DNA from 3 places in the Pseudomonas sp. 5Ae-yellow genome. Region 1 is predicted to be linked to each of the others. Evidence: predicted binding sites of a transcription regulator. Region 1 holds the regulator's gene; each other region holds the start of a gene.
What was found. Region 1 encodes LexA, which represses DNA repair genes until DNA is damaged. Its sites were predicted from a motif close to CTGTNTNNNNANACAG; they were not measured.
Positions count from the first base shown of each region.

Region 1 (3,176 bases):
GCGCCTGCCGAGACGCTGATTGCGAGCACCGCGGTAAAGCGAGCGGAGTGGTCTTTGGAGGATGCTAACGAAGCTTGCATTGCTCTCAACGAGCGTGTGCGCAGCTACCGGGAAGGCATGCTTGAGTGGTAGTCGGGCTGCGGTAGATGGTGCGCTATGGTATACTGCGCGCCTGCACTACAGGAGACCAGATTAGATGCCTTCACCCTTTCTTGAAATCGTTGAGCTGGATAATGGCAAGGTCGCTCTGCGTCGCTCCGACGAAGAGGGCGAGCCATTGCTGGTGATCGAGTTCTCGGTTGACGCCAAAGATTACCTTCAGGGCAACTACATTGAAGTAGCCAAGGCCATGATCAGTGCTGGTATGCAAGCAGCCGGGCAGATTATGGATGAGGAAGAGGACGAGCATATCCCTGAGGATCGTGTTCTCCACTGAGCGGATTTCAGCTGGCACGGAGTTGGCGCAACTAATGCGTTGCTAGTTAGGCCGCTCCGCAGTGTGTTGGCTGGAGACTTGAATCGTGTTTCTGCCAGTCGCAGCTGAATAAAAAGGCCAGAGATAATGTCTCTGGCCTTTTTGTTTGTCACGCGGCTTGAAGTCGGATGTTGAGGCTGCGGCAGTGGCCGGCTTGCGCTGCACGCCCGAGGCGTGGGGCAGTGCTGCTGTCGGGTAGTAGCCAGCTGACGACAGTATGGCTTCCACCTAGTTTGAGCAGGTCGCAGCATAGTTTGGTGACGTCCATGCCTGGCTTGGAGCGAACGATCATGATTCGCTCGGGGTCTAGGTCGGCATTGCGCAGCCACTGATTACTCAGGCTGGCGGGTGGGTCGATCAGGGTAAGCCACAACGGGGCTGCATTGTTGCTGAGATCACGCAGTACGGGAGCAAGCCATTGCAGGCACTGGCGGGCAGCACCCTGCAAGCTGATTTCGCTGTAGCCGTACTCCTGTTCTTCTGTTGAAGACAGCGGTTTGGGCTGCTGCAAACGGGCAAACTGGTTGTGCTCCATACGTGTTGCCATCAAGGCGTTATGAAACAGATCAGCTTGGGTCAATGTCTGTTGGTCAGGGCGGGCGTACTGCATTCTCAGCTCCTCAGCGACGGATTACACCGACGCTCAAACCTTCAATGGTAAGTTCCTGTTCTGCCAGATTGACTACAATCGGCTTGAATTCGGGGTTCTCTGCATGCAAGGACACCTTGCGTCCTTGCTTCTGAAAGCGCTTAACCGTGACCTCATCACCGATACGCGCTACGACTATCTGGCCATTACGCGCCTCTGTGGTGCGATGAACGGCCAGCAAGTCACCATCCATGATGCCAATGTCCTTCATGCTTTCACCTTGTACGCGCAACAGAAAGTCCGCGCGTGGGTGGAAGAAACCAGGGTCAATGCGACAATGATCTTCGATGTTCTCGAGTGCCAGTACTGGTGCCCCGGCAGCTACTCGACCGATAACCGGTAGGCGGTCTTCACTGGCTTCCGGCTCGCCTTCAGGCAGTCGGATGCCTCGTGAGGCGCCAGGAATCATCTCGATTGCGCCTTTACGCGCCAGGGCGCGCAAGTGATCCTCTGCAGCGTTGGGCGATTTGAAGCCCAATGTCTTGGCAATATCTACTCGAGTGGGCGGATAGCCGTTGCTATCCATATATTCCTTGATAAAGGCCAGTACCTGCTGTTGTCTTGCGGTTAGCTTCTGCATTGGGTAGAGCCTGTTTTTTTATCCAGTAGCTGTGATTATATACAGTTGTTCTGCTTCGGCAACCCCTGTTTAGGATATTCAGCCTTCGTATTCTTTGCTGTGCCGATTAAGGTTGCGCCGAGTGGTCCCAAACAGGGTTGACAATTAAATCGTTTTAAACGTATGTTTGAATCAAATATCAACACCTTGGAGAGCCCTGATGGCGCAGTCTGATACCGTTAAGCGCATATTGGATGCAGCTGAGCAGCTGTTCGCAGAGAAAGGCTTTGCTGAAACGTCTTTGCGCCTGATTACGAGCAAGGCAGGCGTCAATCTCGCTGCAGTCAATTATCACTTCGGGTCGAAAAAATCGCTCATCCAAGCTGTTTTTGTGCGTTTCCTGGATCCCTTTGTGAGTAGTCTCGAGCGCGAGCTGGATGAACACGAACAGCGTGGTGATCTGCGGCAACTTAGCCTGGAAGGCTTGCTGGAAATGCTGGTAGACCAGGCGCTGACGGTCAAGCCGCGTAGCGGCAATGATCTCTCTACCTTTATGCGTCTTTTGGGGTTGGCGTTCAGTCAGAGCCAGGGGCATCTGCGTAAGTATCTGGCCGAAGTGTATGGCAAGGTCTTTCAGCGCTATATGTCACTGGTTGGCGGCACTGTGCCGAATGTTCCAGCGCCTGAGCTTTTCTGGCGCGTGCATTTCATGTTGGGAACTGCCGCATTCACCATGTCCAGCATGAAGGCGCTCCGCGCTATAGCCGAGGCTGAGTTCGCGGAGCATCGTGCGGTCGATCAGGTGCTGCGTTTGATGGTGCCTTTCCTCGCTGCTGGCATGCGCGCAGATACGCTGCCTGCAAAGCGCGAGACGATCGAAAGCGCGGTGGTTTAGCTTTTACGCTCTTACCTATAGGTGGCTGATCCGTTATCGTGTGCGCTGGTAACGGAGTTGATCATGCAGTTGGACCATATTCATATCTCTATCGCAGCACAGCAGCTCACGGGTTTTCAGGCCGGTAAGGTTGTCTGTTGCTATCCTGTCTCTTCGGCGCTCAATGGCTTGGGCGAGCGCTCCGGCTCCGGATGCACTCCGCGTGGTGAGCACCGCGTTCGCGCCCGCATCGGTGCTGGTCAGCCACTGGGTAGTGTTTATATCGGCCGTCGTCCGACCGGCGAGGTATGGACGCCGGAGCTGGCTGCTGCTAATCCCCAGCGTGACTGGATACTCACGCGTATTCTCTGGTTGTGCGGCAATCGGCCTGGTTTCAACCGAGGCGGGCAGGTCGATTCGCAGCGCCGCTACATATACCTGCATGGCACCGGAGATGATCAGCCGATGGGTGAGCCGCTTTCGCATGGCTGCATTCGGCTGCGCAACGAAGATATGCTGGAACTGTTCGACAGCACACCGGTCGGTTGTACTGTTCAGATTGACGCCGCCTGAGCAGGCGCTGCGTTTCCCTTTGTCAGGAGGTGGTTGCTTGAAACAA
Region 1 covers NZ_JACGWE010000003.1:77,099-80,274, reverse strand. Annotated here, with positions in the region: gene H4J77_RS03385 (DUF6586 family protein) at 1-132, shown strand, start outside; gene H4J77_RS03380 (hypothetical protein) at 197-436, shown strand; gene sulA (SOS-induced cell division inhibitor SulA) at 585-1,085, opposite strand; gene lexA (transcriptional repressor LexA) at 1,096-1,704, opposite strand; gene H4J77_RS03365 (TetR/AcrR family transcriptional regulator) at 1,904-2,578, shown strand; gene H4J77_RS03360 (L,D-transpeptidase) at 2,642-3,130, shown strand.

Region 2 (3,176 bases), on a different contig from region 1:
TGTATCCAAGTACAACCAGCTGCTGCGTATTGAAGAGCAACTGGCCGGTCAGGCACCGTATAACGGTCGCGCTGAGTTCCGCGGCTGAAGTTGAGCAGGGGGGCAAACGTCTCCCTGCCAGCCTTGCAGGAGTATCGATATTGTGAAATGGCTATGGCTGGGTGCATTGGTCTTGTTGGCTGGCCTGCAATATCGCCTGTGGGTTGGTGAAGGCAGCCTGGCGCATGTGGCGCAGCTTAAACAACAGATTGCCGGCCAGGAACGCGAGAACGAACAGTTGCTGGAGCGTAATCGTGTGCTCACAGCTGAAGTTATCGAACTCAAGCAAGGTGTTGAAACCGTCGAAGAGCGTGCCCGACATGAGTTGGGTATGGTCAAGCAGGGTGAAACCCTGTTTCAGTTAAGCGGCGAATAATTGCTGTGACACTTCCTTTCTGGGTGGTGCTGCCAGCGGCCGGCGTCGGTTCGCGTATGCAGGCAGACCGGCCAAAGCAGTACCTTCTCTGGGGTCAGCGCACCCTGATTGAACATACCCTGGATTGCTTTCTTGATCAGCCCGGTCTGAGTGGGCTGGTTGTGGCATTGTCGGCCGCTGATGACTGGTGGGATGAGCTGCCCTGCGCTCGTGACTCACGTATCACTCGCACGGCAGGTGGGCGCGAGCGAGCCGACTCGGTACTCAAGGGTTTGCTGGCGCTGCGCCAGCTTGGCGCCGTCGATGCCGACTGGGTGTTGGTCCACGATGCTGCTCGCCCCAATCTGACTGACAGTGATCTGCAGAAGTTGATTCATACCCTGGCCGACGATCCGGTAGGTGGTCTATTGGCCGTTCCGGTACGTGACACCCTGAAGCAGGTGGGCGATGACGGCCGAGTCAGCGCTACGCCAGATCGCTCCTTGTTCTGGCAGGCGTATACGCCACAGATGTTCCGTCTGGGCGCGCTGCAGCAAGCCCTCACGGATGCCCTTGCAGCTGGTGCTAGCATTACCGATGAAGCTTCCGCGATGGAGTGGGCCGGCATGGCGCCGCTACTGGTGGAAGGGCGTGCGGATAACATCAAGGTAACCCGCCCCGAGGATCTGGAGTGGCTGGCGCACCGCCAACACTGATCTTTATCTGTCTTTCTTCCCCCCGCTATTGGTTTGCCTGGTCAATGTTGACCAACCATTGGTCGTTCCTGTTGTTTACCGATTGACCGCCTGTCTTTGAATAAATATGCTGTACAGATATACAGTATATTGCATCCAGACAGGAGGTGGTCGATGGGGTCCGTAGTTGCGCTTGATACCTTGCTGCAGGAGCGCCGTATATGGCGTGGTCAGCAGGATTTGCCGCCCACGACGCGCCAGCCTACCGGGCACTCTGGGCTGGATGCGGTGCTGCCCGCTGGCGGGTGGCAGGCGGCAGCGGTCAATGAATTACTCTTGCCGACACTGGGCAGCGGTGAGTTGCAGCTGCTGTGGCCAACCCTGGCGCGTTTGACGCTAGCCGGTGAGCGAGTCGTGCTGGTCGGCCCGCCGGCGATTCCCTTTCCTGCCGCCTGGTTAATGGCCGGGGTCACGTTGTCTCAGTTGTCGATTATTCGGGCCACGGGAAGCGATGCACTGTGGGCGGCCGAGCAGTGCTTGCGCTCCGGTAGTTGTGGCGCTGTGGTGAGCTGGCCTGAGCGCGCCAATGATAGGGCCTTGCGACGTTTACAGGTGGCAGCTGATAGCGGGCAGACGCTGGCCTTTGTCTGTCGCCCACAAAAGGAAGCGGTGAACTCCTCTCCGGCGGCTGTTCGGCTGTTGCTTGAGCTACGCCCGCCGCAGCTGCGCATTCTCAAATGCCGAGGTGGCTTGGCACCGGCTAAGCCGATCCATTTTTCCGGCTGGCACTGAGGCGCGCATGCGTTGGGCCTGTATTCTTTTCCCGCAATTGGCGCTGGATGCGGTGTTGCGTCGTCGTGACGATCCGCAGGCTCCGCTGGTCTTACTCAGCGGACCACTGCAGCGACGGGTGCTGCAGGCTGTTAATCCTTCGGCCCAGGCGTTGGGTCTTCGCCGTGGCCAGACCCTGACAGTTGCTCGGGCTCTGGTTGAACACTTTGATTGTGAAGAGTACCAGCCGCAGCAGGTGGAGCACTGGCAACAGTTTCTGGCGGCCTGGGGTTACCGCTTCAGCTCCCATGTCAGTCTGGATTTCCCCCGCGCCCTGTTGCTGGAGGTGGAGTCCAGTTTGAGTCTGTTCGGTCCCTGGCCGCGCTTTGAGCAGCGCTTGCGCGAAGAGCTGCAGGCACAGGGGTTTCAGCATCGTATTGTGCTGGCGCCCAATGCCCTGGCCGCACGAATACTGGCTAACGTGGCCGATGGCTTGGCGGTAGACGAAGCGCAATTACCACAGCGGTTGGGCAGCTTACCGATTAGTCGTTGTGGCTTTGCGCCCGAAGTGGCCAGCGCTTTTGCCGGGATGGGCTTGCGCCGTCTGGAGCAGGTGCATGCATTGCCGCGGGCGAGTGTCGCCAAACGTTTCTCGCGGGCGGTGCTGGAGCATATTGACCGCCTGCACGGGCATTTGCCGCAGGCGCTGGATTGCTATCGTCCGCCTGATCACTTTCATGGGCGCATTGAGTTCAACTTTGATGTCGAGTCCAGTACCGCTTTGTTGTTTCCCTTACGCCGTTTAACCGCTGATCTGGCCAGCTTTCTCGCTGGCCGCGACTGTGGTGTTCAGCGTTTCTTGTTGCTGCTTGAGCATCGTGGTGGAGCGGCCACCGAGGTCAGGGTGGGTCTGCTTAGCGCCGAGCGTGAACCCGAGATGTTATTCGAGCTGGCGCGTGGACGCCTTGAACCGGTGCAATTGGTAGCGCCGGTGCAAGCCTTGAGCCTGCAGGCTCAGGATTTACCGCGTTTTGTCCCGGCGGCGGCCGAGCTTTTTACTGAGCGACCTCAGCAGTCACTCGGCTGGGAGCAACTACGCGAACGCCTGCGCGCGCGCCTTGGTGACGAGGCTGTTGGTGGCATCGCTGCTCAGGCAGATCACCGACCTGAGCGTGCCTGGAGCGAGTTGGGTCAGGGCACTCGCGTTAGCGGCGCACAGGTGTCGCGGCCGGGCTGGTTGTTGTCTGACCCGCAGCCCTTATCTGACTTTTTTCCACGGGTATTGGCCGGGCCGGAGCGAATTGAATCCGGTTGGT
Region 2 covers NZ_JACGWE010000002.1:60,962-64,137, reverse strand. Annotated here, with positions in the region: gene eno (phosphopyruvate hydratase) at 1-88, shown strand, start outside; gene H4J77_RS02320 (septum formation initiator family protein) at 143-415, shown strand; gene ispD (2-C-methyl-D-erythritol 4-phosphate cytidylyltransferase) at 412-1,110, shown strand; gene imuA (translesion DNA synthesis-associated protein ImuA) at 1,264-1,881, shown strand; gene H4J77_RS02305 (DNA polymerase Y family protein) at 1,889-3,176, shown strand, end outside.
Region 2: the regulator LexA is predicted to act here: its motif matches at 1,220-1,235, upstream of imuA (translesion DNA synthesis-associated protein ImuA).

Region 3 (3,176 bases), on a different contig from region 1:
TTAACATTCAAGTGCTTCGGACCAGACGCATCTGCGGTGATGTACGGCAGATTCACATCAGTCTGCTGACTGGAAGATAGCTCGATCTTGGCTTTCTCTGCTGCCTCTTTAAGCCGCTGCAGGGCCAGCGGATCGTTGTGCAGATCAACGCCGTTTTCCTTTTTGAACTCATCGGCCAGATAGTCGATCAGGCGCATATCGAAGTCTTCGCCACCCAGGAAGGTGTCGCCATTGGTGGCCAACACTTCAAACTGGTGCTCGCCGTCAACTTCGGCAATTTCAATCACAGACACGTCGAAGGTACCGCCACCCAGGTCATAGACCACGATGGTGGAGTCGCCACGCGCCTTGTCCATACCGTAAGCCAACGCTGCTGCGGTAGGCTCGTTAATGATGCGTTTGACGTCCAGACCAGCAATACGGCCAGCATCCTTGGTTGCCTGACGCTGACTATCGTTAAAGTACGCAGGCACCGTAATAACAGCTTCGGTCACCGGCTCGCCAAGATAGTCTTCGGCGGTCTTCTTCATTTTCTTCAGCACTTCTGCCGACACCTGCGGCGGCGCCATTTTCTCATCGTTAACCTGAACCCAGGCATCGCCATTGTCGGCTTTAACGATTTTGTAAGGCACCAGCTTGATGTCTTTCTGAACGACGTCTTCTTCAAAACGACGACCGATCAGACGCTTCACCGCGTACAGAGTGTTATGCGGATTGGTCACAGACTGGCGCTTGGCAGACTGACCTACCAGCGTCTCGCCGTCTTTGGTGTAGGCGACGATAGAGGGTGTAGTACGACCGCCCTCAGCATTCTCAATAACTTTGGCTGTGCCATTTTCCATAATGGAGACGCAGGAGTTGGTGGTCCCCAAGTCAATACCGATAATCTTGCCCATGTTTAATTCTCCAAGTCATGCTGCCGCGTCTAACCAGCGGCGAGGTTTATTCTGCGTATGAACCCTAAATGGGGTCACCGAAATTTATTTCAAGCCTGCTCATCAATAGAGGGAGCGGGCTCTACCGGCGGTTTGCTGACTACCACCATAGCGGGGCGCAACAAACGACCGCTTAACGTGTAACCTTTCTGGAACACCTTGAGCACAGTATTTGGCTCAACATTAGCGCTTTCTTCCATTGCCATCGCCTGATGGAACTCCGGATTAAAGGGCTCACCTTCAGGCACAACCGGGACGATTTGAAAACGACCCAAGGTGTCAGCAAACATCTTCAGCGTCAGCTCAATACCTTCGCGCATCGGCTTGATCGCCGGATCGTCCGGATTGGACAACTCCAAACCACGCTCCAGACTATCGAGTACCGGCAGCAGGTCACCGGCAAAGCGCTCCAGCGCAAACTTGTGCGCCTTCTCAACTTCCTGCTCCGCCCGACGCCGCGCATTCTGCACATCCGCAGCTGCGCGAATGGCCTGATCCTGAGCTGTCGCCAGCTGCTCTTCCAGACTGGCAATGCGTGCCGCAAGATCACCTTCAGGCGTATCCAGGGTCTCGTCTACCAGGCCGTCCTGATCCTGCAGATCGGGTCTCTGTTCATCTGCCATCTGTTTCTCCTGTCATGCAAAAAAAGGGGCATACGGCAAACACCTATAAAACCGCGGAGCCGCCCTGCCCAGATCAATATAAGCCTTGCTGCCAACCTATATGGGGTCGCAATTCAGCGCTTCAAGGGGAATTAGGCAAGTCATGCCAATTTTAAGGCGGCACTTGTCGACACAAAGCAAACTACTGTATAAATAACCAGAACACTTACCAAGGGAGCGCGAGTCATGCTGGTACACCTTGCGGTCAATAATTACGCCATTGTCGACCATCTTGAGCTGGAGCTGCGCGGCGGTATGAGCGTTATATCCGGCGAAACCGGCGCCGGCAAATCGATCATGCTCGACGCGCTGGCACTGACCCTGGGTGGCCGTGCGGATAGCGGCACCGTGCGCCCCGGAACTGACAAAGCCGACATACTCGCTACCTTCGATATTGGCGACATAGCCGAAGCACAGGAGTGGCTGAAAAACCGCGACCTGCAGCAGGACGATCACCAGGTGATACTGCGCCGCGTGATTACCGCCGAAGGTCGTTCGCGTGGCTACATCAACGGCTCGCCATGCCCACAGCAGGACTTGCGTGCACTGGGCGAAATGCTGATCGATATCCACAGCCAGCATGAACACCAATCGCTACTCAAGACCGATACCCACCGCCGTCTACTGGACGAGTTTGCCGGCGCCGGTGATCTGGCACGACAGGTTCAGCTGGCCGCGCAGCGTTGCAAGCAAACCGAGAAAACGCTCAACCAACTCAGTCAGCAGGGTGACGAGCAGCTTGCCCGTCAGCAGTTGCTAGCCTACCAATTGGATGAACTGGAAAACCTCAGCCTGCAAGAAGGCGAACTTGAAGCGCTGGAAAACGAGCAACGCCAGCTCGCCAGCGCCGACCAGATCCAGCACTCCTGCCAACACGTCATAAATGTCTGCAGCGAAAACGACGCCGGCAGCGTGCTGGAAGCCCTGACCTCCTGCCTGCAACGCCTGGATAGCTTCAAGGCGCACAACGCACACCTGCGCGACGCCAACGACTTGATCGCCAGTGCGCAGATACAGATTGAAGAGGCGGTAGGCGAGCTGACCCGCTACCTGGATCACTTCGAAGCAGATCCGGAAAGACAGCAACACGTAGAAGAACGCATGAGCGCCATTTTTGAGCTGGCGCGCAAGCATCGCATCACTCCGCAAGAGTTGCCTGCGCTGCAACAACAGCTAATCGATGAACTTGAAGCGCAACAACAAAGAGGCGCCGACGCAGAGCAACTGCAAGAAGAGTTGCAGGCCTATCAAGAGCATTACCAAAAACTGGCCGAAAAGCTCTCCGCCAGTCGCAAGAAAGAAGCAGTACGCCTGAGCAAGGCTGTGAGCAAAGAAATACAGCAACTTGGCATGCCCGGCGGCCGAGTTGAGCTACAACTAACGGCGTTAGACGCGGTGGGCTATCCGGTTACCGGGCTTGAGACCGTTGAGTTTCTGGTTAGCGCCAACCCTGGCCAACCAGCCAAGTCATTGGCCAAGGTCGCCTCCGGCGGCGAACTCTCGCGTATCAGCCTGGGGATTCAGGTGATCACAGCGCAAACCTCTCGCGTACCCACGCTGGTATTTGATGAGGTTGATG
Region 3 covers NZ_JACGWE010000013.1:87,466-90,641, forward strand. Annotated here, with positions in the region: gene dnaK (molecular chaperone DnaK) at 1-896, opposite strand, end outside; gene grpE (nucleotide exchange factor GrpE) at 986-1,558, opposite strand; gene recN (DNA repair protein RecN) at 1,784-3,176, shown strand, end outside.
Region 3: the regulator LexA is predicted to act here: its motif matches at 1,743-1,758, upstream of recN (DNA repair protein RecN).